DNA from 3 places in the Streptomyces sp. NBC_00386 genome. Region 2 is predicted to be linked to each of the others. Evidence: riboswitches for the same ligand, from Rfam matches in the RefSeq annotation. Region 2 holds a riboswitch; each other region holds the start of a gene.
The links. Region 2 has a riboswitch for S-adenosylmethionine ahead of OG780_RS44780 (putative leader peptide). Riboswitches for the same ligand answer to the same signal wherever they lie in the genome.
Positions count from the first base shown of each region.

Region 1: another riboswitch for S-adenosylmethionine. It lies ahead of thrC (threonine synthase); the one in region 2 lies ahead of OG780_RS44780 (putative leader peptide).
Region 3: another riboswitch for S-adenosylmethionine. It lies ahead of OG780_RS41195 (ABC transporter substrate-binding protein); the one in region 2 lies ahead of OG780_RS44780 (putative leader peptide).

Region 1 covers NZ_CP107950.1:5,290,786-5,301,020, forward strand. The annotation lists gene otsB (trehalose-phosphatase) at 1-488, shown strand, start outside; gene OG780_RS23370 (alpha,alpha-trehalose-phosphate synthase (UDP-forming)) at 645-2,096, opposite strand; gene OG780_RS23375 (glucosyl-3-phosphoglycerate synthase) at 2,175-3,119, opposite strand; SAM riboswitch class I at 3,325-3,481, shown strand; gene thrC (threonine synthase) at 3,497-4,795, shown strand; gene OG780_RS23385 (MoaD/ThiS family protein) at 4,792-5,067, shown strand; gene OG780_RS23390 (cold-shock protein) at 5,509-5,712, shown strand; gene groL (chaperonin GroEL) at 6,108-7,733, shown strand; gene OG780_RS23400 (NADH:flavin oxidoreductase) at 8,021-9,142, shown strand; gene OG780_RS23405 (DUF397 domain-containing protein) at 9,230-9,439, opposite strand; gene OG780_RS23410 (helix-turn-helix domain-containing protein) at 9,420-10,235, opposite strand, start outside.
Region 2 covers NZ_CP107950.1:9,089,995-9,100,229, forward strand. The annotation lists gene OG780_RS39770 (hypothetical protein) at 1-186, shown strand, start outside; gene OG780_RS39775 (DUF6204 family protein) at 291-650, shown strand; gene OG780_RS39780 (MarR family winged helix-turn-helix transcriptional regulator) at 711-1,169, shown strand; gene OG780_RS39785 (IclR family transcriptional regulator) at 1,504-2,262, shown strand; gene OG780_RS39790 (PP2C family protein-serine/threonine phosphatase) at 2,354-3,592, shown strand; gene OG780_RS39795 (expansin EXLX1 family cellulose-binding protein) at 3,654-4,610, opposite strand; gene OG780_RS39800 (acyltransferase family protein) at 4,723-5,997, opposite strand; gene OG780_RS39805 (hypothetical protein) at 6,402-6,692, shown strand; gene OG780_RS39810 (glutathione S-transferase C-terminal domain-containing protein) at 6,789-7,580, opposite strand; gene OG780_RS44780 (putative leader peptide) at 7,692-7,757, opposite strand; SAM riboswitch class IV at 7,794-7,938, opposite strand; gene OG780_RS39815 (hypothetical protein) at 8,096-8,230, shown strand; gene OG780_RS39820 (amino acid ABC transporter permease) at 8,426-9,430, shown strand; gene OG780_RS39825 (amino acid ABC transporter ATP-binding protein) at 9,427-10,235, shown strand, end outside.
Region 3 covers NZ_CP107950.1:9,412,762-9,422,996, forward strand. The annotation lists gene OG780_RS41180 (dipeptide ABC transporter ATP-binding protein) at 1-100, opposite strand, end outside; gene OG780_RS41185 (ABC transporter permease) at 82-1,005, opposite strand; gene OG780_RS41190 (ABC transporter permease) at 1,002-1,961, opposite strand; gene OG780_RS41195 (ABC transporter substrate-binding protein) at 1,965-3,584, opposite strand; SAM riboswitch class IV at 3,995-4,108, opposite strand; gene OG780_RS41200 (sulfite oxidase) at 4,659-5,933, shown strand; gene OG780_RS41205 (cytochrome P450) at 5,956-7,212, opposite strand; gene OG780_RS41210 (hypothetical protein) at 7,584-7,859, shown strand; gene OG780_RS41215 (radical SAM protein) at 7,964-9,163, shown strand; gene OG780_RS41220 (MFS transporter) at 9,160-10,235, shown strand, end outside.

The sequences.
Region 1 (10,235 bases), 3.8 Mb from region 2:
ATCCCGGCGTGGCCGCCGTCCGCGCCGAACTGCCGGGGTTCCTCGACGGTATCGGCGCCTGGCAGGGCACCTGGATCGAGGAGAAGGGCCGTGCCGTCGCGGTGCACACGCGGCGTGCCGCCGATCCTCAGGCCGCGTTCGAGGCGCTCCGGGAGCCGCTGGGTGAACTGGCCGCCCGGCACGGGCTGATCGTCGAGCCGGGGCGCATGGTCCTGGAGCTGCGTCCGCCCGGGATGGACAAGGGCGTCGCCCTCATGGAGTACGTCCGGGAGATCGGTGCGGAGGCTGTTCTGTACGCGGGTGACGACCTGGGTGACCTGCCCGCCTTCGCCGCCGTCGACAAGCTCCGCTCCGACGGGATCGCCGGCCTTCTGGTGTGCAGCGGCAGCTCCGAGGTCGCCGAACTCGCCGACCGTGCCGACCTGGTGGTCGACGGGCCGCCGGGAGTCGTCCGCCTCCTCGCGGCCCTCGCGGCCGAACTCGCCTGAGCGGGCGGGCGGGCCGCAAGCTGGTTTCGCCCCCTCCGCCCCTACCCGTCCCGTACCCGGGGGCTCCGCCCCCGGACCCCGCTCCTCAAACGCCGGAGGGGCTGAAATTTCCCCGGCCGGGGCTGAAACGTTCCCCGGCCGGGAAACGGAATGTGCTCAGGTTTCCAGTGCCTGGAGTTGGTCCAGGAACCACTGGGCCGGGGGGAGGGCGGTGGCCGCGGCGGCCAGGCGCTTGGTGCGTTCGGCTCGTTCGCCCGGCTGCATGCCGAGCGCCTCGTGCAGCGCCCGCGCCGTCCCGGTCACGTCGTACGGGTTCACGGAGATCGCGTCCTCACCCAGTTCCTCGTACGCCCCGGCCTCCCGCGACAGGACCAGCGCGCAGCCCTCGTCGGAGACGACCGGGATCTCCTTGGCGACGAGGTTCATGCCGTCCCTGATGGGGTTGACGAGGGCGACGTCGGCCAGCCGGTAGGCGGCGAGCGAGCGCGCGAAGTCGTCCTTCACGTGCAGCACCACCGGGGTCCAACCGGGCGTCCCGTACTGGGAGTTGATCTCGTCGGCGACGCGCTGCACCTCGGCCGTGTAGTCCCGGTAGACCGCGAGGTCCTGCCGCGAGGGGTAGGCGAACGCCACGTGGACGACCCGCTCGCGCCACTCGGGGTGGTCGTCGAGCAGCTGCCGGTACGCCAGCAGCCCCCGCACGATGTTCTTGGACAGCTCGGTCCGGTCGACGCGCACGATCGTCCTGCGGCCGGCGCCGATCTCCTCGCGCAGCGCGGCCATCCGTTCCTCGACGTCCGCCCGGTGCGAGCGCTCGCGCAGGAACTCGGCGTCCGCGCCGAGGCCGTGCACACCGACGAGGGTCCGACCGGGCGGGGAGCCGTCGAGGTGCTCGATCTCCGGCCGGTCCTCCGGGGACGAGGCCACCCGGTACCGCTCCGGGGCGGCCGTCTCCACGCAGCGCGTGAAGGCCGTCGCCCACCGCCGGGTCAGGAACGCCACGCGGTCAGCGCCGAGCATGCCGTCCAGCAGTTCCGCGCGGATGTCGTCGGGGAGCATCCGGAAGTAGTCCTCGGGCGCCCACGGGGTGTGGGAGAAGTGGCCGATGCGCAGGTCGGGGCGCAGTTCGCGGAGCATCCCGGGCACGAGGCACAGGTGGTAGTCCTGGACCAGTACGGCCGCGCCCTCGGCCGCCTCCTCGGCCAGCGCCTCGGCGAAGGCCCGGTTGTAGGTCCGGTACGACTCCCACTGGCGCCGGAACTCCGCGTCGAAGACCGGCTCCAGCGGGGTCTGGTAGAGCAGGTGGTGGACGAACCACAGCACGGAGTTGGCGATGCCGTTGTACGCGTCGGCGTGGACCTCGGCGTCGATGGCCAGCATCCGTACGCCGTCCTCGCCGACCCCGCGCCGGACCGCCTCCCGGTCGCCGTCGCCGAGGGCCGAGCACACCCACAGGGCGCCCGCGTCCGGCCCGATCGCCGAGAGTCCCGAGACGAGGCCGCCGCCGCCGCGTCTGGCGTGCAGCGAGTCGTCCTCCCGTACCTCGTAGGTGACCGGGCCGCGGTTGGAGGCGACCAGAATCCTGTGGGCACCATGCGTTGAAGCCATGCCTCGAAACCTAGCCCCGTGTCGAAACGCTCAAACGCGCCCCTTCGGCCGTATGTGATCGCGGCCGTCAGGGCCGGTCTACGCGGCCCTGCGCCGCTGGTACTCGGAGATTTCGCTCATCGGCGGCCTTTCCTCGGTGTCCACCGAGTACGTGCGCGGCTGGAAACCGTCCCGGCCACGCTCGAACTGGGTGAGGGCGGGGCGGATCAGGTGACCGCGGGCCAGCCGGAGCTGCGCGGTGCGGTAGATCGCGGCGGCCATGCGGCCGAGTGCCTGGCCGTCCTGGTGGCGGTGCTTGCGCACCCCGACGTCCACCTGGGCGAGGGCGTCCAGGCCCACCAGGTGCAGGGCGTCGACCAGCATGCCGAGTTCGACGCCGTAGCCGACGGGGAAGGGGAGCTGTTCGAGCAGCGAGCGGCGTGCCGCGTACTCGCCGCCGAGCGGCTGGACGAAGCCCGCGAGCTGCGGCCAGTGCATGTTCAGCAGGGGGCGGGCCATCAGCTCGGTGACCCGGCCGCCCTGTCCCGAGGCGCCGCCCAGCGGGCGGTCGTACATGGCCTTGACCAGGTCGACGCCGGGATCGGTGAGTAGCGGGCCCACGATCCCGGAGACGAAGTCGGACGAGAACTCCTTGAGGTCCGCGTCGATGAAACAGACGATGTCCCCGCTCGTGACGAGGAGCGACCGCCACAGCACCTCGCCCTTGCCGGGCACGGCCGGGATCCGCGGGAGGATGTCGTCGCGGTGCACGACCCTCGCGCCCGCGGCGGCGGCGACCGCGGAGGTGCGGTCGGTCGAGCCGGAGTCGACGACGACGATCTCGTCGACGAGGGGCACCTGCTGCATCAGGTCGTGGCGGATGATCGCGACGATCTCGCCGACCGTCTCCTCCTCGTTGAGCGCGGGCAGCACGACACTGACCGTCGATCCCGTGATGCGTTTCGCGGCCATGATCTTGTGGAGCGGGCGGTCGGTCACGGACCAGGAGCGTGTGCTCAGCCAGCTTTCGACGTCCTTCAGCACGGTCTGCGGCTCCTCACTGTCTGATCACACGCTCTCATCGGCGTGCCCGCTGCGGCCAGCGGCAGATCGATTGCCGTCGTCTCGCGGTTCGGACGACTATCTCAACTGTCCTGGCCTTCGGTTACAGTCTTGAACAACGCGGATGACCATCGCATGTCCTGGATCGTCGGTACGTATCGCGTTCAACAGTTCAACAATCAAATACCGCTCATCCAGAGGGGCAGAGGGATACGGCCCGATGAAGCCCCGGCAACCCTCCAGCCGGTCTCGTACCGATCGATGTCGATCGCGTCGCGAGGCTCCCGGCTCGGGAAGGTGCCAAATCCGTCTCACGGCGAAGTGCGTCGTGAGGAAGATGAGGAAAGGGCCTCGCCTCCATGGCTGCGCAGACAGTTGCAAGTACCACGAACTCCGCCGAAGCGGTGGACCTCGGCCCGGCCGCGGCGCTCTCCTGCCGCGAATGCGGGCACCGCGTCCCGCTCGGCCCGGTCTTCGCCTGCGAGGAGTGTTTCGGCCCGCTGGAGATCGCCTACGACTTCTCGGCCTACGAGACCGAAGAACTCCGCAAGCGCATCGAAGCGGGACCCGCGAACATCTGGCGCTACGCGCCGCTGCTGCCCGTCCCCGCGGACGTGGCGGACAAGCCCAACATCAACCCCGGCTGGACCAAGCTCGTGCAGGCCGACAACCTGGCCCGTGAGCTCGGTGTCGACGCCGGAAAGCTCTTCGTCAAGGACGACTCCGGCAACCCGACGCACTCCTTCAAGGACCGCGTCGTCGCCCAGGCCATCGAAGCGGCCCGCGTCTTCGGCTTCACCACCCTCTCCTGCTCCTCCACGGGCAACCTCGCCGGCGCCGTGGGCGCCGCGGCGGCCCGCGCCGGCTTCCGTTCCTGCGTGTTCATCCCGCACGACCTGGAGCAGGGCAAGGTCGTCATGGCCGCGGTCTACGGCGGCGAGCTCGTCGGCATCCAGGGCAACTACGACGACGTGAACCGCTTCTGCTCCGAGCTGATCGGCGACCCGGCCGGCGAGGGCTGGGGCTTCGTCAACGTCAACCTGCGGCCCTACTACGCCGAGGGCTCCAAGACCCTGGCGTACGAGATCTGCGAGCAGCTCGGCTGGAAGCTCCCCGACCAGCTCGTCGTGCCGATCGCCTCCGGCTCCCAGCTCACGAAGATCGACAAGGGCCTGCAGGAGCTGATCAAGCTCGGGCTCGTCGAGGACAGGCCCTACAAGATCTTCGGCGCCCAGGCCGAGGGCTGCTCCCCGGTGTCCGTCGCCTACAAGGCCGGCCACGACGTCGTACGGCCGCAGAAGCCGGACACCATCGCCAAGTCGCTCGCCATCGGCAACCCCGCGGACGGGCCGTACGTGCTCGACATCGCGCGGCGCACCGGCGGTGCCGTGGAGGACGTGAACGACGAGCAGATCGTCGACGCGATCAAGCTGCTCGCGCGCACCGAGGGCATCTTCGCGGAGACGGCCGGCGGCGTGACCGTCGGCGTCACCCGCAAGCTGATCGAGAACGGTCTCCTCGACCCGACCCTCACCACGGTCGTGCTGAACACCGGCGACGGCCTCAAGACCCTGGACGCGGTGGCCTCGGACACCGGGCTGACCGCGACCATCCGCCCGAACCTCGACTCCTTCCGAGAGGCTGGCCTCGCATCATGAGCGTCAACGTCCGCATCCCCACCATCCTGCGCACCTACACCGGTGGCGCCGCCGAGGTGACGGCCGAGGGCACGACCCTCGCCGAGGTCATCAGCGACCTGGAGAAGAACCACACGGGCATCGCCGCGCGCGTCCTGGACGACCAGGGCAAGCTGCGCCGCTTCGTCAACGTGTACGTCAACGACGACGACGTTCGCTTCGAGCAGGGCCTGGAGACGGCGACTCCGGACGGTGTGGGCGTCTCGATCATTCCGGCCGTCGCCGGAGGCTGATCGTTACCCTCGGTAATGCCGAACACAGTGCGTTCACATAATTGCCCCCTCCGTAAGACAAACGGAGGGGGCAATTCTGTAGGGTTGAGCGCGCTAGAGTTGGGGAAGCCGCTCCAATTTGGATGTTGGTTTCATGCCGGACGCATATGAGTGAGCGTTCGCGGGCCGACAAGAAGTAGCCAAACTGGCTCGCCTTTTTGGGCATTTTATGGCATTTGCGGGGCCCGACTTGCCCCGAATCCTTGCGCATTCTCCGCATATCATTGATCGGCCATGCCCAGAATTCTCGTCCGATTGACCTGTTGCAGAGGGCAGTTGGACAGATACATTCAGCCGCGGTCGACGCGTTCCGGCGCACACCCCCAACCGTTGGGGGGTGAGGTCTGACCCGGATCCGCGAAGTGTGGATCTGTGCAAGGGCCAGTAATAGGGGAGTTAGGCATGGCTCAGGGCACCGTCAAGTGGTTCAACGCGGAGAAGGGGTACGGCTTCATCGCGGTCGACGGTGGTGCGGACGTCTTCGTGCACTACAGCGCGATTCAGATGGACGGCTACCGCACCCTTGAAGAGGGTCAGCGAGTGGAGTTCGAAATCTCGCAGGGCCAGAAGGGTCCGCAGGCGGACATGGTCAAACTCGCCGTCTGATCGGGCGCGAACGACCACCGACGCAACTCACATACGAGGGGCCCGCATCCCACAGGGATGCGGGCCCCTCGTACGTCCCCGGCCACCTCCGGCCGTCCTCCGCTTGTCCTGCGCGCGCCCGCGAGCGTGCCCGTGCGGGGCCGCGCGAGGGCCGCCCTCCAGGGCGCGCGTGGAGGTCGCCCATCGGCCCCGTTTTCGTGAGAGGCGCTTGCACTCGCAGTGGTCGAGTGCTAATCATTGGCGTTAGCACTCTCCCAGTGAGAGTGACAGAACTTGGATCGGGTCAGCGAGGCCCGCGGGCCTGTGGGGCAAGGAACCACAAGGCTTGCAGGCCGTCCGTCGCGGGCGCGGGCACGATCCGGAGCAATCCACCCCGTCCGGGAGGACCACTTCACATGGCCAAGATCATCGCGTTCAACGAGGAGGCACGGCGCGGTCTCGAGCGCGGGATGAACCAGCTCGCTGACGCCGTCAAGGTCACCCTCGGCCCCAAGGGCCGTAACGTCGTCCTCGAGAAGAAGTGGGGCGCCCCCACGATCACCAACGATGGTGTTTCCATCGCCAAGGAGATCGAGCTCGAGGACCCGTACGAGAAGATCGGCGCCGAGCTGGTCAAGGAAGTCGCCAAGAAGACGGACGACGTCGCCGGCGACGGTACGACCACGGCGACCGTGCTGGCCCAGGCGCTCGTGCGCGAGGGTCTGCGCAACGTCGCCGCCGGCGCCAACCCGATGGCCCTCAAGCGCGGTATCGAGAAGGCCGTCGAGGCCGTCTCCGGTGCCCTGCTGGAGCAGGCGAAGGATGTCGAGACCAAGGAGCAGATCGCTTCGACGGCCTCCATCTCCGCCGCCGACACCCAGATCGGCGAGCTCATCGCCGAGGCGATGGACAAGGTCGGCAAGGAAGGCGTCATCACCGTCGAGGAGTCCCAGACCTTCGGTCTGGAGCTGGAGCTCACCGAGGGTATGCGCTTCGACAAGGGCTACATCTCGGCGTACTTCGCCACCGACATGGAGCGTATGGAGGCCGTCCTCGACGACCCGTACATCCTGATCGCGAACTCCAAGATCGCGAACGTGAAGGACCTGCTCCCGCTCCTGGAGAAGGTCATGCAGGGCGGCAAGCCGCTGCTGATCATCGCCGAGGACGTCGAGGGCGAGGCCCTGTCGACCCTGGTCGTCAACAAGATCCGTGGCACCTTCAAGTCCGTCGCCGTCAAGGCTCCGGGCTTCGGTGACCGCCGCAAGGCCATGCTCGGCGACATCGCCATCCTCACGGGCGGCGAGGTCATCTCCGAGGAGGTCGGCCTCAAGCTGGAGAACGCGGGTCTGGACCTGCTGGGCCGCGCCCGCAAGGTCGTCATCACCAAGGACGAGACCACGATCGTCGACGGGTCCGGCTCCGCCGACCAGGTCGCCGGCCGTGTGAACCAGATCCGTGCCGAGATCGAGAACTCGGACTCGGACTACGACCGCGAGAAGCTCCAGGAGCGTCTGGCGAAGCTGGCCGGCGGCGTGGCCGTCATCAAGGCCGGTGCCGCCACCGAGGTCGAGCTCAAGGAGCGCAAGCACCGCATCGAGGACGCCGTTCGCAACGCGAAGGCGGCTGTCGAGGAGGGCATCGTCGCCGGTGGTGGCGTGGCCCTGCTCCAGGCTTCCTCGGTCTTCGAGAAGCTCGAGCTCACGGGTGACGAGGCGACCGGCGCCAACGCCGTGCGTCTCGCCCTGGAGGCCCCGCTCAAGCAGATCGCCGTCAACGGTGGTCTCGAGGGTGGCGTCATCGTCGAGAAGGTGCGCAACCTGCCCGTCGGCCACGGCCTGAACGCCGCGACCGGTGAGTACGTCGACATGATCGCCGAAGGCATCATCGACCCGGCGAAGGTGACCCGTTCCGCTCTGCAGAACGCCGCCTCCATCGCCGCGCTGTTCCTGACCACCGAGGCCGTCATCGCCGACAAGCCGGAGAAGGCCGCTGCCGGCGGCGCTCCGGGCGGCATGCCGGGCGGTGACATGGACTTCTGATCGACCCCGGTCGATCAACCGTCCTGACGTTCCGAGGGCGGCACCTTCCCGCAAGGGGGGTGCCGCCCTCGGGCGTTTCCCGGCCCGCCCCCGGACGGCTCCCGGGGGTACGCCGGGTCCACGACGTGGCCCGGATCACAGGGGTGGGAGCGGGTACGGCGGAATGCCCCGCCCGGTGCGGAGGTTGACGCTGACGAGCAGTTGATGCATGTGCACATACCGCACGGAATCTCCTGCTTCGCAGACCGCTCGACGTCATACCGACCACCTCTTCGAGGAGCCCCCACGTGACCGCTGACGCCGCGACCCGCGCAGCCGAGATCCTGTCCCGTCCCGTCTCGATCAACGGCCTGACCGTCCCGAACCGGATCGCCATGGCCCCGATGACCCGGATGTTCTCGCCGGGCGGTGTACCGGGGGAGGACGTCGTCGGCTACTACTCCCGCCGCGCCGCCGCGGGAGTCGGCCTGATCGTCACCGAAGGCACCTACGTCGGCCACGACTCGGCCGGACAGAGCGACGCGGTGCCGCGCTTCCACGGCGAGGACCAGCTCGCCGGATGGACGAAGGTCGCCGACGCCGTGCACGCGGCGGGCGGCACGATCGTCCCGCAGCTCTGGCACATCGGCATGGTCCGCAAGGCGGGTGAGCCGCCCTTCACGGACGCCCCGCCCGTCGGCCCCTCCGGCCTCTACAAGGAGGGCGCCGAGGTCACCGGCAAGAGCATGACCCAGCAGGACCTCGACGACGTCATCGAGGCGTTCGCCAAGGCCGCCGCGGACGCCGAGCGCATCGGCTTCGACGGTGTCGAACTGCACGGCGCCCACGGCTACCTGCTCGACCAGTTCCACTGGGCGGGCACCAACCGGCGCGAGGACGCGTACGGCGGCGACCCGGTGGCCCGTACGAAGTTCTCGGCGGAGATCGTCGCCGCGGTGCGTGCCGCGGTCTCGCCCGAGTTCCCCGTCATCTTCCGCTACTCGCAGTGGAAGCAGCAGGCGTACGAGGCCCGGCTCGCGGAGACCCCGGAGGAGCTGGAGGCGATCCTCGCCCCGCTCGCCGCCGCCGGAGTGGACTCCTTCCACGCCTCCACCCGCCGCTACTGGGTGCCCGAGTTCGACGGTTCCGACCTCAACCTCGCCGGCTGGACGAAGAAGCTGACGGGCAAGCCCACCATCACCGTCGGCTCGGTCGGCCTGGACGGCGACTTCATCAAGGCCTTCGTGGGCGAGGGCTCCCCGGTCAAGGGCATCGACGACCTCCTCGACCGCATGGAGCGCGACGAGTTCGACCTCGTCGCCGTCGGCCGCGCGCTGCTCCAGGACCCCGAGTGGGCGGCGAAGGTCCTGGCCGGACGCTTCGAGGACCTGGCCCCGTACGACGCGGCGGCGCTGGGTTCCCTTAGCTGACCTGACAGCTTCCCGGTAACGGGGGGAACGGGGGAGGGACGGCGCCCGCCGCGACGCGGGCGCCGTCCCTTTTTGCGCTCTTGCCGGTCAGCCGGTGGCGCCGAGGTGCCCGACGAAGGCGCCCCACGCTTCCGCGCCGAAGGCGATCACGGGGCCGGGGTTCTTGGAGTCCCGCACGGGGACGGGGTGGCTTTCGCCGAGGGCAACTTCCAGGCAGTCGCCGCCGTCGCCTGCGCTGTAGGTCGACTTGCGCCAGGTGCGCGAACTCGGCTGGCGATCAGTGGTGTTGGTCTCCATGTTCGTAAGCATGGGCCACCGACTCGACGAGAGCCAGGGAAGCCTGCGGTGAAAGCGCCGCTGCCTGCAGGAGGCTGAAGGTCAGGTTGTGGCGAGCCACCGTTGCCGGGTCGTCCACCAGCTTGCCCATGTCGATCCCCTCGATAAAGCAGAGCGGGGGAGCGTCCGGGAATTCCATGAGCTTCAGGGAGCCGCCCATCGCGGCATGGGCGCCGGCGGCGAACGGCAGGACCTGCATGATGATCCGGCGGCGGTGCACGAGGTCGGCCGTGTGACGGAGGGCCGCTGCCATGGCTGCCGCCCCGCCGACGGGTCGGCGGATTGCTGCCTCGTCCAGAACCACCCACAACAGCGGGGTTGTTGGATCGGCCAGGAGCCGGGTGCGCTCCATTCGGGTGGCCACCAACTCCTCGATGTCCGCGTCGGAGGCAGTTGGCCGGTAAGTACGGAACAGGGCCGCGGCGTACGCCGGAGTCTGCAGCAGGCCCGGGATGAGCAGCGGAAGGTAGTGCCTGATTGCCGAGGCAGCCGCCTCCAGCTCCGCCGCCTCCACGAAGTGGTCCGGGTACTTCGACCTCGCCAGCGCCCGGCAGTTGCGCTCGAAGAAGCCCTTCGTCCCGAGGATCTCGTCTATCTGGACGGCGTATTCGAGTTGCAAGCGGCGTGTGCCCGACTCCAGTTGGCCGATGAAGGAACCGCTGACGAAGAGGGGTTCGCCCAGTTCGGCCTGGCTGAGGCCGGCGTTCTCGCGGGCGTGCCGCAGCTCGGCGCCGATCATCGCGCGGGGGGAGGCGGA
Region 2 (10,235 bases):
TGGAAGAAGGGCCACTGGGAGAAGAAGTGGGTGCCCGGACACTGGGTCAAGAAGTGGGTCCACCAGGACTCCTGGCACCACGGTCACCACAGCCACGGCTGGGTGAAGCAGTGGGTCTACGTGCCCGGTCACTGGGACCACGTGTGGGTCAAGGCCCACTGGGACTGCCACCACCACGGCCACTGAGCGCTCCGGCCGAGGCGTGAGGACCGGGTGCGGTGACCCCGCCCCGGTCCGTCCCTCGGGAAACGCGGTGGAACAGGGCCGATCCCGTTCGTTAGGCTCGTCGGATGACCACACGCACTTTCCGCATCACCGTTCGCGGTGTCTTCGACGGGCTCGGCGCCGACCAGCGTGCCGACCTTCTGGCGCACGCGGCGGAACATGACGTCCTTCGGGCGGCCTTCACGCCCGAGGGGCACCTCAGCTACGACGTGGCCGCCCGGCCGGCCTTCACCTTCCGCTTCCTGGACTCGGGGGAGGCGGAGGAGGACATCCTGGAGGCCGTCGAACGGGCCGAGGCCGCCGCGACGGCCTGGCTCAGTGAGCGCAACTACGGCTTCAAGCGGCTCAAGTCGCAGGCCGAGGACCTCTCCCAGGCGCCCCTCGGCAAACGGCAGCGGCGGGCCATCGCGCAGAACACCCCCTGATCCGCGTACGTCAAGGGTGGCTTGCGCTCCCCATATGCTTGAGTAGTCAAGGAGATGTCAATGAGTAAAGGGCTGGACGCGGCACTGCGTCTGGTGCGGGCGCAGGCCACCCTGGTGAAGCGGTTCGACGCGAGCCTCGGCGGACTGCACGGAGTGAGCCTGGCCGACTTCACGATGCTGCTGCGTCTGTCCGAGGCCCCAGGAGACCGCATGCGCCGGGTGGACCTGGCGGAGGCGCTGGGGCTGACCGCCTCCGGTGTCACCCGGGGACTCGTACCGCTGGAGCGCATCGGTCTGGTCAGGCGGGACCCGGACGCCCGTGACGCGCGGGTTGCCTACGCGGCCCTGACGGAGACCGGCCGGGAACGCCTGGCGGAGATGCTCGTCACGGCGGAACGGGTCGCCGAGGAGGTCTTCGCCGAGCCGGCGTGGACCGAGGAGGAGACGACGAGGCTCGCCGGTCTCCTCGGCCGCCTCGGCGGTACCGGGTTCACCCGCCACACGTCCGGCGGCTCCTGAAGCCGTCGCCGGTCCCGGGCGGACGCCCCACCTGGGACCGGCGCCCCGCCCGGGGATCATCGGGGATCATCGGCGGTCCCGGAATCGATGGACTGTGGCCGAGGCGGCGAGGAAGTGGCGACCCGGGACCCGGGGTACCCGGCCTCGTCCATCGGCGGGGACCCGGGACCGTGAGTACCCTGCCTCGTCCATCGGCGGGGACCCGGGACCCGTCCGCCGGTCCTCACGACAACAGCGGCCCGTAGGCCCGGGAGGACGTTCTGACGTTCACCGTGACGATCACCGGATCCGGTGGCGCCTTGCCTGTGCCGTGACCTCGGCGCACTCTGGTGGCATGGGAGCTCGCGACGGGCCCACGCTCATCACCTCCGTTCAGCGGGCCTTCCGCCTGCTGGAGGCGGTGAGCGCGCACGAGAACGGTGCGCCTGCCAAACAGCTGGCGCGCGAGACCGAACTGCCGCTGGCCACCGCCTATCACCTGCTCCGGACTCTCGTTCACGACGGGTACATCCGCAAACTCGACGACGGCGGGTTCATCCTGGGCGACAAGATGCAGACGCTGCGGACGCAGGGCCGCGGGCAGGAGCTGCTCAGCCGTGTCCGTCCCGCGCTCGCCGCTCTGCGTGACGAACTCGCCTCGGCCGCCTACCTCACCTTCTACGAGGACGGTGAGATCAGGGTCGCCGAGATCGTCGACGGGCCCCGGGCGCCCCGGGTCGACCTGTGGGTCGGCTTCGAGGACGCCGGGCACGCCACCGCGCTGGGCAAGTCCGTGCTGCGGGAGCTGGACGAGGAGTCCCGCAACGACTACCTCGCCCGGCACACCCTCGCCGACCTCACCCCGCGGACCATCACCAGCCGGCGGCAGCTGCTGCGCCACCTGGCCTCGTCGCCGGCGGCCCCGGCCGTCACGGACCTGGAGGAGTACGCTCTCGGTACGGTCTGCGTCGCCGTACCCGTCTACAGCGGGGACACGCTCGGTTCACTCGGCGTCTCGCTCCCCGCCGCGCAGCTGTCCCGGCTCGACAAAGTCCTGACGCGGCTGATCCCGACCGCGAACCGGGTGACCAGGGGCCTGTCACTCACTATCTGAAATCTCCGTGCTTGTGGATCACGCCTCGAACGTCTTTCCTGGATCAACCGGACATTTCAGGGATGAACCCAGGTGAGGACTGCGGACGAACATGAGTCAGGCCCGAGAGCACGGTAGCGAGCACTGGCCGAAACGGACGTTCAGGAACGGGGGCGTCGGTTCCGGCGCGGCGGCCCGCAAGCGCGCCGCCCATCTGGCCTTCGGCACCCCGGTGCTGCCTTTACTGGTCGTCGGTGCCATCGTGCTCGCCGACCTGGCCGGGGGAGCGGGGATCATCTGGCTGCCGCTGCTGGCCGCAGGGCCCGCGCTGGCTGCCACCACCAGCCGGCCGTTCGGAGTTCTGTGCGTCGGTCTGCTGGCCGCGACGCTGAGCGCGGTGCTCGGCATCCGGGACGGCGTTCCGGGTGCCGAGCTCATGGCCGTCCTGTCCGCCCTGGCGGCCGTCACGCTGGCGAGCGCCCTGGCCAGCGCGCTGCGCTGGCGCCGGGAGCGGGTCCTCGCGGCCGTCCGCTCCGTCGCGGAGGCCGCCCAGCACGCTGTGCTCGCTCCCATACCGTCGAGTGTCGGACCGTTCCAGGTGGCCGTCCGCTACAGCGCCGCCGCGGCCGAGGCCCGGATCGGCGGGGATCTCTACGCGCTGGTGCCCACGCCGTACGGGGTCCGCATGATCATCGGCGATGTCCGGGGCAAGGGACTGCCGGCCGTGGGCACGGCCGCGCTCGTGCTCGGCGTCTTCCGTGAGGCGGCCTACGACGAGCCCGATCTCCTCACCGTCGTCACCCGGATCGAGCGGAGTCTGGCGCGCAACCTGGGCTACGACGACTTCGTGACCGCCGTGGTCGCCGGGTACCCGGAACCGGGCCGGCTGGAGGTCGTCAACTGCGGTCACGCGCCTCCGCTGCATGTCCGCGCGTCCGGGAGCGTCGCGTCGGTCGACCCCGTCAATCCCGCTCCGCCGCTCGGGCTGCGGGCCCTGACGGGGGAGACCCCGAGCCTCCAGGTGCTGCCGCTCGCCGACGGCGACCAGCTCCTGCTGTACACCGACGGGGTCACCGAGGCCCGTGACCACGGTCGGGAGTTCTACGCCCTCGCGGAAGGGCTGGCACGGCACGTGTCCGACGAGCCGGCCTCCACGCTCGCCGCGCTCGACGCCGAGCTCCAGGCCCATGTGGGTGGCCGGCTGCACGACGACGCGGCCCTGCTGCTGCTCCGTATGCCGGCCTCGGTCGAGCCGGCGTCGGCGGTGGCCGCGGGCGGTGGCTCCGTCACCGTTCCCTCCCCGCCCCGGCCGCCTGCCGCGGGTGTGCGCTGCGGCAGGGGCGCGGAGTAGGCCGTTCCGGCGAGGACGCCTTCACCTCGGATGCGCCCCGGCGTGCGACGGGGCGCACTCCTCAGTGCCGGGCGAACTGGAGCCGGGTCGTCTGCGCGCTGCCGGGGCGCAGCGCGATGCCGTCGACGGTCAGGCGTTCACCGTAGATGTCGGTGATCCTGATCGTGCCGCCGCACCCGCCGCCGTCCTCGGCGAGGAAGTAGTTGTAGTCGGTGCGAGGCAGCAGCCGCCATCCGCCGTCGGCTCGCAGTTCCAGCCGGGCCACCGGATTCCGGTGGCCGATCACCTGGACCGCGCACCAGTAGCGGCTGGACCCGGTCTTGTAGCGAAGCGCGACCGTGCCGGAATCGCCGGGACTCAGCAGCTTCCACGTGATCGGGATCCGGCCGGCCACCGGGTTCGCGAGCCGGGCGAACGCCTGTGCGCTGAGGTCGAGCTGCCCGGGGGCGCAGCCCGTCGGGCATTCGTTGGTGATCCGGACCGTGACGGTCGCGCCGCCGGCCGCGCGCACCAGTACGTAGGCCCCGCACGCCTTGGACGTCTCGTAGTCCGTGTGGTTCATCGCCGCCGTCATGAGATCGCCGCTCGGACCGTAGGAGCAGGCGCCGTCGCCGGTTCCGGCGTCGTACGTGGTCGCCACTCCCCGGTAACCGACCCCCGGGCGGATCCGTCCCGCCAGCGCGGCTGTCGTCGCCGTGGTCCGGGAGGCGTCCGGGGTCGACGGCCGCGCAGACGCCGTGGAGGGGCGGGCCGTCTCGGTCGGGGAGACGGCCGAGCCGGGCGACCGGGTCACCGTGGGGGACGTCGATCCGGCCGGGGACCCCCGGCCGGGAGCCGCGGTCCCCCGGGAACCGGCGGCGGTCGAGACCGCCGGGTGTCCCGTATCGGCCCGGTGACCGGGGCGGAACGCCACGGCCAGACAGACCAGAGCACCGACCGCGACCAGGGCGACCGGGGTGAGGGCCCACAGCGTCCGCCGACGTCCGCGCCGTCGCGCGGCCTGCCTCGTTTCCTTCATGCGCATCCGTTCGGAGGATCGAGCCGGTGATGTGTCCATCAGTGGCCGCCGGAAGCGAAAAGGTTGCCGCCCGTTCCCCGGAGATCTCTCCTGTGGGCCGCGCGTGGACGGGTCACGTCGAACGCATGCGGCGGATCCGTTTCCGGCCCCGGGCCTGACCCGGCACCTCGACGAGGCGATGGGTCAGCGCTGCCAACGGCAGCAGCACGGCGAGGAACGCCGCTTCGAGTACGGGACTGTCGCGGCGGTACCGGCCGATCACGCTGCCGCTCACCGCCAGCAGGGCCGGATGCACCAGGTACACCGAGTAGCTGACCGTCCCCAACCGGGTCAGCGCGCGCGGAAATCTCCGGCGGCGCAGCGCGAGGGCCACGCCGAAGGTGAGTACGGCCAGCAGGAACGCGGTGATCCAGCCGCGCCGTGCGAAGTGGGTCGCCGCGCCGTGCTCGTACGCACTCCCCACGGCGCAGATCAGCACGACGGCGGCGGTGCGGGCCGCGCATGGCCAGGTGATCTCCCCGCCTTCCGCCCGCCGGACGGCGGTGCCGAGGAATATCACCGCCAGGATCACCAGGCCTTCCCAGAGGGGAACGGTGCCGTTGAAGGGGACCAGGACCAGCGCGAGGACGCCTCCCGCCACGGCCCCCGGCACACGCAGCGCGGACGTCGTGGAACTTCCGCAGAGGACGGCGAACACCAGCGCCGTCGCGGCGAGCGCGACGAGCGGTCCGGTACCGACCGCGGACGAGAGCGCCGACGCCCGCGGCACGAACGCCGCCGTCGCGCTCACGGCGGCCAGCGCTCCCAGAACCACCGCGACCGTCGCCGAGCGCCGGTGCAGCCGGACCGTGAACAGGGCGACGACCAGCAGGTAGAACGCCAGCTCGTACGACAGCGTCCACAGGACGAGGACGACACTCGGCGTCCCCAGCAGTTCCTGGAGCAGGGTGACGTGCGCGACGGCCACCGTGACGGGATTCCGCCCGTCGAAGCGAGCCCCCAGGTGCGCGACGCCCAGCAGATCCAGCGCGAGGACCGAGCCCACCACGGCGGCCCACAGCGGGTAGACGCGAAAGGCCCGCCCGATCCAGAAGGTCCTCACACAGCCCCGGCGCTCGAGCGAGGCGGGGATGACGTAGCCGCTCACCAGGAAGAACACCATGACGCCGTACCGGCCGATGTTCAGCTGGGGCATCAGCTGCTCACGGAACTCCGCCATGAAGGCGTACGACGAGTGGTCGACCGCCACGAGGAGCGCGGCGATCCCGCGCAGGGCGTCCAGCCAGCCCAGCCGTGGGGGACCGGCGGAGCCGCCGGACGCGGGTGGACCTGACGCCGGGGACGGCCGGTGTGAGGGCGGCCGGGGAACGGGAGGTGCGGGTTCCATGGAGGTGCCTGCCTGGACCGGGTCCTGTGGGGTGACGGGTGCGCCGGGCCGGCCGGGAAGCGGGCACGGAGGGCGGGGCGGCCCGGTCCGCGATTCGCCGGCGCTCGGCTCGCGAGGCCCTGGAATCCACATCGAAGTGCGGACACGCCGCTGCGCGGTACGGGACACGCCCTGAGGAGACGGCTTTCGCCGGGATTGGCTACGCGCCGGTCGGTCGCGTGTTCCCGCTACGCGTAGGCCGATCGGGTCGAGGAGCCCGCCGCATGATCCGGACAACAGGTCCGCAGGCGTTGCCCGGCGTCGTCGGCTTCACGGGGACGCAGGGCTTGGTCCGGCTTCTGGGCGGCCGGGGGAGGAGAGTCGCGGCGGCGAGAGGTGGCATCGGGCATGCGTCGTATCCGGGGATGGGACAGAGTGATGCCATGGGCCGCCTGTGGATGACCTGGTCGCTCGAGGGTGTCGGATCGGCCGGCCAGAACGTCGCGGACGTCGAGGCGGCCTGCCGTGCCCTGATCGGCTCCGTGGAGCGGTCCCGGCGTGCCTTCGAGGTACCGGAGCCGTGGGAGGAACTCCGCGAGTCGGCGCTGCTCCTCCAGGAGCAGATTATGGGACCGGGGCGCGAGGTCCTGGAACAGGGCCGGCACTGGGCCTCCACCCTGAGGGGCGTGAGCATTCTGCTGGTTCCGCGCGAGTGATCCGCGCGGCCGCCGGGCCGGTGTTTCCGGCCCGGCGCTCGCCGTCCGCGCGAGTCACCGTCCGCCTGCCCGGCAGGCCCGGTTCCGGCGGGAGCGTCAGACGTCCGCCGACAGGGGCACCGCATCACTCCCGTGCCGGAAGGCGGGGTGATCGCCGAGACGGCGTACGTAGTCCCGGAGCCGGGGACGCGAGCGGAGGGCGTCGCAGGGGCCCAGCCCGGTCAGAGCCGTCCATACGTCCACGTCCGCCGCCGTGAGGGAGTCGCCCAACACGTAGGGCTTCGCGGCGAGTTGACAGTCCAACAGTTCCAGGGCCGCCGCTAGTTCCGAGGACGGGGCGGACGGGGTGACATCGCGGTCCAGCAGATCGCGGAGGGCTTCGATGTCGGCGGCGAGGGACGGAGGGCAGAGCGCGGAGGGGCTCGTCGTGGTGTGACCGGAGAACAGTCCGGCCAGATCGCGGAGGATGGCGGGCGGGTGGTTGCTGACGATGCGTCCGCTCCACCGGTCGCACAGGGCGGGAGCGGTGAGCGGTCCGTCGAAGTGGTACTCGGTGGCCTCGTAGGCGCGGCGCAGTGAGGCGAAGGCGTCGGGTGTCCGCGCGGGGTCCGCCAGGAGTGTGGTGGCGACCGAGTCCCGAAGGCCGAGCAGTTCGAGGGTGATGGCGATACGCAGCGAGAACGGACAACTCCGCGACAGATACAGCTCGTAGCGGTGTGGAGCCGGGTAGAAGCCGCCGGCGAGACCGACACCGATGCGGCTGTCGACGCGGTGGGGGAGGACGGACGGTGTCGCCGTCGGCTGGAGGCGAAGGGCCGAGGGGAACGAAACCTGCTCACAGGGGCGTGCGTTGGCAGTGCTGGACGTGCGCGAAGCTGTCTCGGGCATGACTCTCCCTGGGGGAAGAAGGAAGCCACCGCCGCTTTGTGGGCACCGGCGGCCGAATGCGGATTGACTGCGCTGGTCGCACCGGTCCGGATCGCACGGACCGGCAGCGGATCAGTAAGCGCTGGAGACACGCAACAGATCGATGTGCAGGCGCCTCGTCAAGCCGTTCCTTGGCATTCCCACCGGTCCCGACTCCGGGGCTCGCGAGACGCGAGACCGCTCTTGTCCCGCCGCACCGGCGGGACCCGGTCGTCACCCGGGGCACCCCGTCGCGGTGGAAGGGTTGCCTGTCAGCGGGCCGGGGCCGATGACCACCGGAGCGGGCGAACCCGCACCGTGGGCGCTGACAATCGTGACCGTCCATGCCAGTCTCGGTGCGCTCTGTTGTGCCGTCAAGGAGGCCGCACGTGCGGTCTCACCTGGTGGTCACCCGCATTGACATTGTTTTCGGGGCGGGCCTAACCTGCGGCCCACTACAGGATGCCTTTTCGGCCGGAGTAGAAATGGTGACGGCGATGCACACAGCTGACGGGACGGCCGCATGGCGGCGCCTCGGCCGCGATGTGCTGTGCGCCGACCGCTCCGTGGACCTGCTGCGCGTCAACAGCGCCCTCTGTACGGGCATGTGTCGCTCCCTCAGCCGAGGCTGACCGCCCCTTCGGGTCTTTGACGACCAGGGGCTGACGGCTCTTCGAGTTTTCGACGACCACCGCTGTCGCGATGTGTCCTTTCCCGTTCAGCCCCCGTTCCACGTGTGCCCGTGCCTCGCCGCGTACTGAGCCGTCCCGCTCGGCGTGGCGCTGCCGCTCCGTGGTCCGGGGTGTCCGAATCCGCTGGAGCTCTCCATGAGTCAACCTTCCGGCAGCGCTGTGTCCTTCGGATCAGCGGCGCCCGCAGAGGCGATCCCCCGTACCGACCTCCCCGCCGCACCCAAGCCTCTGGCGGCCCAACGAGTCCTTCCGCTCCGGCGTCCCGGCCGCTGGATCATCACGGCCGTCGTACTCGTGCTGGCCGCCCAGATCGCCCACGGCCTGGTGACCAACCCCTTCTACCAGTGGGATCGGTTCCAGTACTGGTTCTTCCGCCCCACCATTCTCGACGGCCTTCTCATCACCCTCGAAGTGGCCCTCTACAGCGCCGTGTTGGGCCTTCTCGGCGGTATCGTGCTGGCTCTGGCCAGGCTCTCCCGGAGCCCGGTGCTGCGCGCGGTGAGCTGGGTCTACACCTGGCTGTTCCGATCGGTGCCGCTGATCGTGGTCCTGCTGTTCCTCTACAACTTCAGCGCGCTGTACCAGACGTTGAGCGTGGGCGTTCCGTTCGGGCCGGCCTTCTTCACCTTCGACGAGTCCCGCCTGGCCACCGACATGGCCGTCGCCGTCGTAGGACTGAGCCTGAACGAAGCGGCGTACGCCTCCGAAGTGGTACGCGGCGGCGTTCTCTCCGTCGACCAGGGCCAGCACGAGGCGGCCTCCGCCCTGGGGCTGCCGAAGCGGTACCAGTTCGCGAAGATCGTCTTCCCGCAGGCACTGCGCTCCATCACCCCCAACTACGTGAACCAGTTGATCGGCCTGATCAAGGGCACCTCGCTGGTCTTCTACGTGTCCCTGCTGGACCTGTTCGGCTCCGTGCAGAGCATGGGCAGCACCTACCCCGGCGACATCGTGCCGCTGCTCCTCGTGGCCACCGCCTGGTACCTGATCCTCACCAGCGTCGTGTCCGTCATCCAGTTCTACGTCGAGCGGTACTACTCGCGGGGCGCGCTGCGCACCCTGCCGCCGACCCCGTTGCAGAAGGCGCGGAACGCTCTGCGTGACGTGCGGGCCCGGTTCCGGAGGGAGACGGCGATATGAGCGGCGAGACGCATCTGACGACAGTGAGGACTCGGACGGCCCCGGCCGCCGACGCGGCGGAAGTCGCGTCGACCGCCTCCGCCCGGGCGGCGGACGCCACCGCGACCGCCGAGAGCGCCGGAGCGCTCCAGGTCGAGCCGGCCGCGGTCGAGGTGCACGATGTGCACAAGTGGTACGGAGCCCAACGGGTTCTGGACGGTGTGGAGTTGACCGTGCGGCCCGGTGAGGTGACGGTCGTCCTCGGTCCGTCCGGCTCCGGGAAGTCCACCCTCCTGCGGGTGATCAACCATCTGGAGAAGCCCGAGATCGGCCATGTGAGCCTGAACGGTGAGCTCATCGGCGTACGCAGGCACGGCGACCGTCTCAAGGAGCTGAGCGAGCGGGCCATCCTGGCCCAGCGCAGCCGGATCGGGTTCGTGTTCCAGAACTTCAACCTCTTCCCGCACCTGACCGTGCTGGACAACGTGGCCGCCGCTCCCGTGGCGACCGGGCGGCTGTCCAGGGCCGGGGCGCGGGACCTGGCCCGCGATCTGCTCGCCCGGGTGGGCCTGGCCGACAAGGCGGCCGCCTACCCCCGGCAACTGTCGGGCGGTCAGCAGCAGCGCGTGGCCATCGCCCGCGCGCTCGCCCTGCGGCCCGGAGTCATCCTCTTCGACGAACCGACGTCGGCGCTCGACCCCGAACTGGTCGGCGAGGTCCTCGCCGTCATCAAGGATCTGGCACACAGCGGCACCACGCTGGTCATCGTCACCCACGAGATCGGCTTCGCCCGCGAGATCGCCGACCGGGTGGTCTTCATGGACGG
Region 3 (10,235 bases), 320 kb from region 2:
CGCGGGTGCGGTACGAGACGGACAGGCCGCGGATCTCCAGCAGTGGTGTGGTCATGTCCTCACCGTTCTCGGCTTCGTCGGTCATCGCTGCCGGGACCATTCGCCGTCCAGGGCCCTCGCGACGCGGTTGGTGGCCAGTACGGTCGCGGCGATCGCCAGTCCGGGCAGCGCGGTCAGCCACCAGGCGTTGGCCAGGTAGTTGCGGCCTTCGGAGATCAACGTGCCCCACTCCGGGGCCGGCGGGGGAGCGCCGTACCCGAGGAAGCTCAGCGCCGACACGGCCAGGATGGAGGCGCCGAAGTCGAGCGTGGCCAGGACGATCACCGGGCCCGCGGCGTTGGGCAGCACATGCCGGCCCAGCACCGAGTACCAGCGGGCCCCGCAGGAGCGCGACGCCTCGACGAACACCGCCTGACGCACCCGGAGCACCTCGGCGCGGGCGACGCGGGCGAAGGAGGCGACACTGGCGATGCCGACCGCGACGGCCACCTTCACCGTCCCGTATCCCAGCGCGGTCACCAGGGCCAGCGACAGGAACAGCGCGGGGATGGCGAGCAGGACGTCGACGAAGCGCATCAGCACGTCGTCCACCCAGCGGCCGACGAACCCGGCGACCACGCCGAGCAGGCCGCCCACCACGAACGCCACCAGCACCGCGATCAGCGTGGCCTTCAGGGACAACTGTGCGCCGTGCACCACCCGGGAGAACACATCGCGCCCCAGCTCGTCCGTGCCGAACCAGTGCGCGCCGCTCGGGCCGCGGAAGTTCTGCGCCGGTACCCCTGTCAGCGGATCGCGAGAAGTGAACAGCTGCGGCCGGAACGAGGCCAGCACCACCAGCACGAGGACGCCGATCGACAGCAGCAGACCAGGGCGGCGCAGCAGGAACCGCAGCACCCGCCGTACGCGGACGCGGCGCCCTGGTGCGGGATCCTGCGGTGGTCCCACCGGCCGAACGAGACCGAGCGCGGTCTCGGCGGGGTCGTCGACAAGACTCTGGCTCATGCGATGCGCGCCCTTCTGTCCGAGGCCACCACGATCCGGGGGTCGAGCAGCGGATAGACCAGGTCGACGACGAGGTTCGTCGTCACGAAGATCAGTGCGCCGAACGCCACCACCCCCTGGACCACCGGGATGTCCTGGGCCGTGACGGCCGCCGCGGTCACGCGGCCCAGGCCGTCACGGGAGAACACCGTCTCGACGACGACCGAACCGGCGATCAGCTGCCCCACCAGCAGTCCGGCGACCGTCAGCGCCGGCAGGGAGGCGTTGCGCAGCGCGTGCCGCAGATGGACCCGCCAGCGGCCCGCGCCCTTCGCGCGGGCGGTCTCCACATACGGCTGGTCGAGCGCGGTGAGCAGACTCTTGGCCAGCACCTGCGCGATCAGGGCGCCGGTCGGGACCGCGAGGGTCAGCGCCGGCAGCACCAGCCCCTTCGGCCCGTCGTTGCCGAACGCGGGGAACCAGCGCAGCCGGAAGGAGAACGCCTCGACGAGCAGGAGCCCCACCCAGAACGTCGGGACGGACACTCCCAGCGGCGGCAGCGACAGCAGCAGCTGCCGCAGCCAGCGGCGTGTGGTGTACGTGGCCGTCACCGCCAGCCCGCCGCCGAGGACCACCGCGAACAGCAGCGCCGAAGCCGTCAGTTGGAGGGTCTGGGGCAGCGCGTCGGCCAGTGTCGAGGCGACCGGGCGGCCGGTGGCGACCGAGTCGCCGAAGTCCCCGCGCACCGCCCGGCCGAGATACTCGGCGTACTGCGTGAGCACCGGCTTGTCGAAGCCGTACTCGTGCCGCAGGGCGGCGATCTGCCGGGGATCGACCTGCCCCGAGTCCATTCCGGCACCGGCCATCGCGGTGACCGGGTCGCCCGGCAGGTAGTCCAGCACCAGGAACGACACGGTGTACGCCGCCCACAGCACCCCGACCGCCTGCGCGAGCCGTTTGAGCACGTAGCCGCGCACGGGTCAGCCGATCCAGGTGTCGTGCAACTGGATCCGGCTGGAGGCGTCGAAGGCGAGGCTGTGCACCTTCGTGGACAGGCCGAGCTGGGTCTGCAGCTCCACCACCGGCACGTTGTAGGCGTCGCGCACGATCGACTGCTGTGCCTGGGCCACCAGTTCGCTGCGCCCCGCCGGGTCGGTGGTCGCGGCCTGCGCGGACAGGGTCCTGTCCAGGCCGCTCGCCGGAACGCGGTAGAAGTTGGCCAGCTTCGTGGAGAAGGAGCTGCGCAGGATGTCGGGGTCGGCGCGGGTGATGTTCCCCCATGTCGCGTCGAATTCGCCCGACTGCTGTGTCGGTGTCAGCTGGGTGAGCTGGAGCTGCTTGAGGGTCACCTGAACTCCCACAGCCTTCAGCTGCTGCTGTATCAGCTCCAACGCGGGCTGATTGGTCGCCGCGTTGGGAACCCAGTCGATGGTCAGGCTCAGCTTCTTGCCGCCCTTGGTGCGCGTGCCGTCGCCGCCCGCCTTCCAACCGGCCTCGTCCAGAAGGGACTTCGCCTTGGCCGCGTCGAAGGCCAGATCCGGGGCGAGGCTGGTGTAGTCGGGCGTGGTGTGTGCGAGGACGCTGGTCGCCGCCCGGGTGCCGGTGGGGAAGACGGTGTCGGCGATCTGCTTGCGGTCGATGGCGGACAGGATCGCCCGGCGGACCCTGGCATCTTTCAGGAGGGGCCGCGCGTTGTTGAAGCCGAGTCCGAAGACGATGCCGGGGTTGGCCCGCCTCTGGAGGGTGACCTGGCCGCCCTTGAGCGCCGCCTCGTCGGCCCGGCCCACACTGCCGATCGCGTCCACCTGGCCGGACCGGAGACTGCCGGCGCGCACGCCCGCTTCCGGCACGACCTTGAACACGAGCTCGTCCAGGTACGCCTCGCCCTTCTTGTTCCACCGTGAGGAACCCCAGGCGTAGCCGCGGCGCTTGGCCAGGGTGATCGACTGGTTCTGCACGTACCGCTTCAGCACGAAGGGTCCGGATCCGATCACCCCGTCACTGCACTTCTGCTGCGGTGACCTCTTCGCGCTCGCCGACGACTCGATCCCCAGGGAATGCGTGGAAGTCGCCTGCAGGAACTGGGCGTTGGGCTGCTGGAAGGTGACCTTGACGGTGAGCGGGTCGACCACCGTGGTGCTCTTGGCGCCGCTCAGGTAGCCCTCGGCAAGGGTCCCCAGGACACCGAGACGCGGCACCGCGTCGAAGTTGTCCTTGACCACCTGGGCGGTCAGCGGGGACCCGTCGCTGAAGGTGACACCCGAGCGCAGGTGGAAGGTGAAGGCGGTCGCGTCCGCACTGATGTCCCAGCTCTTCGCCAGCCACGGCACGATCTTGCCGGTCCTGGGGTCCTGGTCCGTCAGCGAGTCCACGACCTGGCGCACCGAGTAGATCGTGTCGTTGCTGCCGACCTGCTGGGGATCCACACAGCCGGCGTCCGACCCCACGGCGAAGGTCAGGGTTCCGCCGGAACGCGGCTTGCCGTCACCGGCGCCGGAGCCGCCGGTGTCCGACCCGCAGGCCGTCAGCAGCACACTGGTGGTGAGAAGGGCGGTGAGCGCCGCCCATCGGGGAGATCTGAAATCCGGAAGTGCACTCACGGAGGGTTCTCCTCATTGTGTCGCCAGGCACGGGACACCGCGCGGGGCACGGCCACGCACAGGCGTGCGGGCCCGGTCGGCGCGGTGCCGTGACGGGGGAAATGTCCTGCGGACAGGGGCCGGGCGGAAGGTGGATCCGAAGGATCAGCAGGAGCAGGAGGAGGCGGGACCCGGACGGGGACGCATACCCCGATCACTGGTCACGGACGGGGCCCTCGGCGGGCAAGCCCGTCAGCGCTCCGCTGCGGAAAGGGCCGTCAGGCCTGACAGAAGCAGCTGGTCGAGCGCTTCAGATCGATGTGGCGTCGGCGCGCCAGCCGGGAGAACACCATGGCGACGGAGAAGGAGGCACGAGGGTCACCACTGTGTCGCATAACGGTCCTCCCCCCATCTCCGGCCCCGGTCATGGGGCCACGCGCTTGCGCGGATCGTCGCTGATCCCGCCGGGCTTTCACCTGGAGCACCCCACCGCGCGGGAGGGTTGCCGGTCAGCAAGCCAGGGCTTGACGCTGACACTCGATGCCGTTCGTGATCGTACGGAGCGGTTCTGACGTACGTCAATGGCGGCACCGGACTCCGCCGGGGAGCACGGGCCGGCCGCCGTCATGTCAGGGACACGAGGCCGGCCGCGGTCGTGTCGGGCGACACGGGCGTCGGTCGCCGTCACGTGGGGGACACAGGCCGGTCGCCGTCACGGCGGGGAGAGTCGGCGTTCAGGAATTGACACCATCGCGCCGGCCCGCCGGTCAGGTGCGGGGCCGACGGGTCGCGGCCGCCACGCCAACCGACCTGCCTGGACGCCCGGTTCACCGGCACGAATGCTCCGTTGACGCCTTCCGCCCCGTGTGCTTTCATCCCGCCATGCCGATGTCGGAGCCGCTGACCCGCCGCCGCGCCGTGGACCTCGTCCGCGTCGCCGCCGCGCTGTGTCGGACGACCGGCTGATCACGCGCTTCCGCGAACTTCCGCTCCGTACAAGCCGGTTGAGCCCATACCGGTCGACCTCGCGCATACCCGTGCCGACTTGTGCCGAGCCCTCTCGTTCCTCTCGCCCCGTTATGACGAGGACCCGCCATGCCTTCGCTCACCCCCGCAGGTCGCCGCTACGAAACCGAGTACGACCGCCGCAGGCTGCGCCAGTGGCTCGCAGGTGAGGCCAGAGCCGAAGGGGTCACCCGCCGTCGGCTGCTCACCCTGCTCACCGCTGCCGCCGCCGGAACCGCACTCGGCACCCCCCAGCCCGCCCACGCCGCCGACAGACCGATCGTCAAGCCGCTGCCCGCCGAGTGGTTCATCGAGCGCGGCACCAACGCCGAGACCCGGTGGGAGGCGCTGCGCGGAACCGGTCACCACACCCCCAACGAACTGTTCTTCGTGCGCAATCACACCGCCACACCCGTCCTGAATGCCGACGACTGGCGGCTGCGGCTGTGGGGGAGCGGGTTGCGCGGCAACCACGGCGAGGACCGTCCGGTGGAGTTCGGGTACGACGATCTGCGCGCGCTGCCGGCCGTCACCCGGACCGCGTTCGTCGAATGCGCAGGGAACGGCCGCTCCTACTACACGACGCAACAGGGGGAGACGGTCACCGGCACCGCGTGGACCCTGGGAGCGATCGGCGTCGCACGCTGGCGCGGGGTGCGGCTGGGTGACGTGCTGCGCAGGGCAGGGCTGTCCCCCCGCGCCGTGGACGTGCAGCCGCGCGGTCTGGACGCCGAGTACGTCAGCGGCGGCGAGAGTCTGGGGCGGGTACGACGTCCGCTGCCGCTGGCCAAGGCCCTGGACGACGTACTGCTCGCGTACGAGATGAACGGCGAGCCGCTTCCGTACGACCACGGTCATCCGGTGCGGGTGTTGGTGCCCTCCTGGGTGGGGATCGCGTCGATCAAGTGGGTCGGCGACATCGAAGTGTCCGCACAGCCGCTCTACTCGCCCTGGAACACCACCTTCTACCGGCTGTTCGGCCCCGCCTACCCCGAGGGCGGGAGCGCTCCGCTGACCCGGCAGGCCACGAAGAGCGCCTTCGAGCTGGCGAGCGGGGCCACGTTCACGGCCGGAAACAGGCACGTCCTGCACGGACGGTCATGGTCGGGGGCGGGAGGCGTCGCCAAGGTCGACGTCAGTACGGACGGCGGTGCCAACTGGCGGCCCGCCCGGCTGCACGACCGGCCCCAGTCCGGCACCTGGACCCGGTGGTCCCTCGGCTGGCGGCCCGACACACCCGGCGCCACCCACCTGCTGGCGCGCGCCACGGACACAGCCGGCCGGACCCAGCCGGACACCGCCGTACCGAACGCACAGGGGTACCTGTTCGGCGCGGTGGTACGGCATCCGGTCAGCGTGGTGTGACAGCAGGCACTCCGCCGTCCCCTCACACCGACCCGTGGGGCAGCACGGGCAGTGCGGCCAGACGGCGGTGCAGATAGCCGCCGCCCCAGGCCAGTTCGTTCAGCGGCACAGCCGGCTCCAGCCGTTGCCAGCGGCCGAGGACGACGGTCAGGGCCACCGTGAGCTCCAGGCGGGCCAGTGCCGATCCGGGACAGTAGTGCGGGCCCAGACCGAACGTGAGATGACGGCCGGCGGTGCTGCGGTCCGGGTCCAGTGTGCCGGGGTCGGCATGGCAGCGCGGGTCGTGGTTGGCCGCCGCCACGGAGAGCAGGACTCCGCTGCCCGCCGGAATGACCGTGTCCCCGAACCGGACGTCCTCCAGCGCCACCCTCTTGGTGCTGAAAGGGCCCGGGGTGTCCCAGCGCAGCAACTCGTCCACCGCGCGCGGAATCCGCGACGGCTCCTCCCGCAGGGAGTCCTGTACGTCGCGGTGGCCCAGCAGCGCCACCACGCTCATGCCGATCGCCTGCACCGTGCTGTCGAAGCCGGCCAGCAGCAGCATCGCCAGGAGGGAGGCGACCTCGTCCTCGGTCGCGCCGCCCTGTTGGCGCCATGCCGCGAGGACGCGCGAGACGACGTCGTCACCCGGAGCGGCCGCGCGGCGGACCATCTCGCGGCGGACGAACGCGTCGATACGGGCCACGCTCTCCTCGACGGCGCGGGCGGAGCAGCCCGCCTTGTCCGCGAGGAGCGCCACCGGTTCGTACAGCGCGGCCCGCTCCTCCTCACGCACCTCGAACACCTCGCACAGCGACCGGAAGGCGAACGGGCGCGCGAACGCGTCCATCAGCTCCAGCGGCCCCTGCCCCCGCGCCGCGTCCGCCGCGTCGAGCAGTTCACCGGCGGCTTGCTCGATGCGCTCCCGGTGGGCGGCCATGCGTGCCGGGGTGAGGGCCGGAGTCGCCAGGCGGCGGATCCGCGTGTGGTCCGGCGGATCGTAGTTGACCAGCGTCACGTCCAGCGCGCGTCGGCGCACGCCAGGGTCGGGAACGTGGCCGCCGCTCAAGGACAGGCGGGGATCCAGGAACCCGGCCCGCACATCCTCGGCACGGGTCACCAGCCAGGCGGGCCGTCCGGCGGGCGTCCTGATCCGGGCCACGGGACACGTCTCCCGGATCTCGGCCAGCGTCTCCTCAGGACGGGCCAGGAACGCGGCCCCGAGCGGCTCCGGCAGCCGCTGCCGTCCTGCCGCCGCGGGCTGGGCGGACGGCGCGGCCGTGACGACGGGCTCGGTGTCCATACGGAGGCGTCCTCTCGAGGTCGCGGAGCGTGCGGCGGCCACCGTAGGAACGGCCGGTTGCCCGCCGGTTCGCGCCCGGTGCGATTCCGGTATGCGGCCGACGCGGCCCGTCTCGCCGGCGACACCCCCGAGACGCCATCGCCCCGCCGCAGTAGCAAAAGCAACCGTCCGAACTCCCCGGAGCAGCCCCCACAGCCGTCTCCGTCGCGGTTCCGGCCGGCCGCCATGGGCTGAGCCCACGAGCCCACCAGGGGTTTCACCACGGGCCAACCGGCGGTGAACCGGTGTCGAACCCCCTCCTCCTAGCTTCCTGCCGGTCGGCGCACCGCTGCCGTCCGTCGTCCCGAACGCCCGTCGTATGGAGGACCATCATGGCCGAGAACGTCGAGCCCAACGAGGAGACCACCGAGACGCCCGCGGAGGATACTCCCGAGGTCGTCGCGCACGCCGCGTCGAACGTCGCCTGGTGCGGGGTGCACCAGGAGTCCGCCGTCGACGAGCCCGAGGTCGTCGCGCACGCCGCGTCGAACGTCGCCTGGTGCGGCGTGCACCAGGAGTCCGCCGTCGACGAGCCCGAGGTGATCGCCCACTCCGAGGAGGACGAGGACACCCCCTGGTGCGTCGTCCACCAGGAGCACCAGGCCTGATCGGCTCACCACCGGCGCGGTCCTCCCGGTCGCGGTGGCGCCTGACGCCACCGCGACCGGGCCGCGCCAGCCCTCCAACTCCCGCCCCCGCTCCGGAGGTTGCCGTGCCCGGTACGCAGTCCGTCGCCGCCGTCCCCGCCGCCGGGGCCCGTATGATCCAGGCCCGCAGGGGGTGGTGGTTCCTGGGCGCCGGCGGATACGCGCTGATGCGCCCCGGCCAGGTGGAGCCGGACGGCACCCTGCGACCCTCCGCCGAACGCTATCTCCGCGAGGCGGGACTGTACGACGTAAAGCCCTACAACTCGTACTCGCTGACCGTACTGACCAGCACGGACTGCAACCTCGGCTGCGGCTACTGCTTCCAGAACACCGCCCAGGACCCCAAGGGCGGAAGCCGGCCGCCGCGCATCCGGCACGCCCGGCTGACCCCCGAAGCCGTGGGACAGGTCCTGGACTTCACCCGTGAGCGCATGGCCGCGGCCGGCATGGACAAGCTGTCGCTGCTGCTCTTCGGCGGCGAGCCGCTGCTCAACCCGCGAGGCTGCCGGGACCTGCTGACCAGGGCCGGGGAACTCGGCACCCTCACCGCGTCGATGACGTCCAACGGCACCCTGCTCACACCGCTGATCGCCAAGGAACTCAACGCGGCGGGCCTCGGCTCCGTACAGGTGACCTTCGACGGCGACCGCGCCGACCACGACGCCATCCGGGTACGCCGCTCCGGAGGCGGCACCTTCGACGTCATCGTCTCCAACATCGCGCGCGCCATCGAGAAGACCTCCCTGCGCTGGATGCTGCGCGTCAACGTCTCCCACCTGAACCGCAACGGTGTGGACGACCTGGTCGAACGGCTCGGCGCACGCCTCGATCCGGCCCGCTGCGGCATCCACTTCGCCCGCGTCGGCGACGTCGGCGTCGGCTACGCGAACAACCTGCTGCACGAGAACGGCCTCGTCGACGACTTCGTCCGCTGGCACGCCCGCGCGCTGGAACTCGGTTTCACGGTGGCCCGTCCGCGAGCCCATGTCCCCTGCCAGGCCTGCTCCTTCGCCGACGGCCGTTACGGCGCGGTCGTCAACGCCGACGGGGTTCTGGCCAGTTGCTGGGAGACCGCGGGCAAGCCCGGCATGGAGGTCGGCACCATCACCGACGGCTATCTCGACGCCGAGCAGACGAAGGGCCGTTGGGTCAGCTGCCACGACCACTACCAGTACGACGAGGAAGCCGCCGTCCGCGCCGTCTTCCAGGACCGGGTCGACGCCGGAGTCCTGGACAGCCTCCACGCCGTCGGGCGGCTGGGATGAAGAGCGCCGGCATCCTGCGCACCAACGCCGACTTCCGCCGCTTCTGGCTCAGTTCGACGCTGTCCACCCTCGGATCGCAGCTGTCGTTGCTCGCCTTCCCGCTGCTCGTCCTGTCCATCGGCGGCAGCGCCGCACAGGCCGGTACGGTCGCGACCTGCTCGCTGGTGACCCGGACCCTGCTGCGCCTTCCGGCGGGCCATCTCGCCGACCGGTTCGACCGGCGGATGATCATGGTCGGGACCGATCTGGTACGCCTCGTGGCGCTCGCCAGCATTCCTCTTGTGTCGGCGCTGGGAGACCTCGGGCAGACACACCTCCTCGGCGTCGCCGTGGTCGAGGGCGCGGCCACCGCGCTCTTCGCACCCGCGGCCACGATCGCCGTGCGCGACGTGGTGCCGGAGAAGGACCTCACCGACGCGTTGAGCCGCAGCCAGGCCGCCATGGCGACGAGTTCGCTCATCGGCCCGTTCCTCGGCGGCTGGCTGTACACCCTGGACCCGATCCTGCCCTTCGCCGCCGACGCCTTCTCCTACGGGGTGTCCGCCGTGCTGCTGCTGCGGATCGCCACCAAACCTCCCCGAGAGGTCGCCGCGACCGACCGCGACGACCGGCTCACGGCCGGGCTGCGATGGCTGACGCACCAACGCGCGCTTCTGGCCGCGCTGTTGTTCGCCGCGGGCATCAACGTCGTCTCGGCGGCGGCGCAGACGACCATGGTCGTCTCCCTGCGGCAGAGCGGCGCCGGAGGGACGGCGATCGGAGCGGTGATGGCCTGCGCGGGCATCGGGGCGATGCTGGGCGCCGCCGCGGCGCCATGGCTGATGAAGAGGATCCCCGCCGCCCGTCTGTTCCTGCTCATCGGCGCCGTGTGGGCGATCGGCCTCGCCGTGTTCTCCGGGACCACGCACCCCTGGACGATCGGCCCCGTGCTGGTCGTGGTCGTCTTCTTCAGCCCGCCCGCGGGCATCGTCGTGGGCCGCGCGATGCTGGTGCTCGCACCACGGGACCTGCTCGGCAGGGTCAGCACCGCGACCGGACTGGTCATGGCCGGTCTCGCCTCCCTCGGACCGCT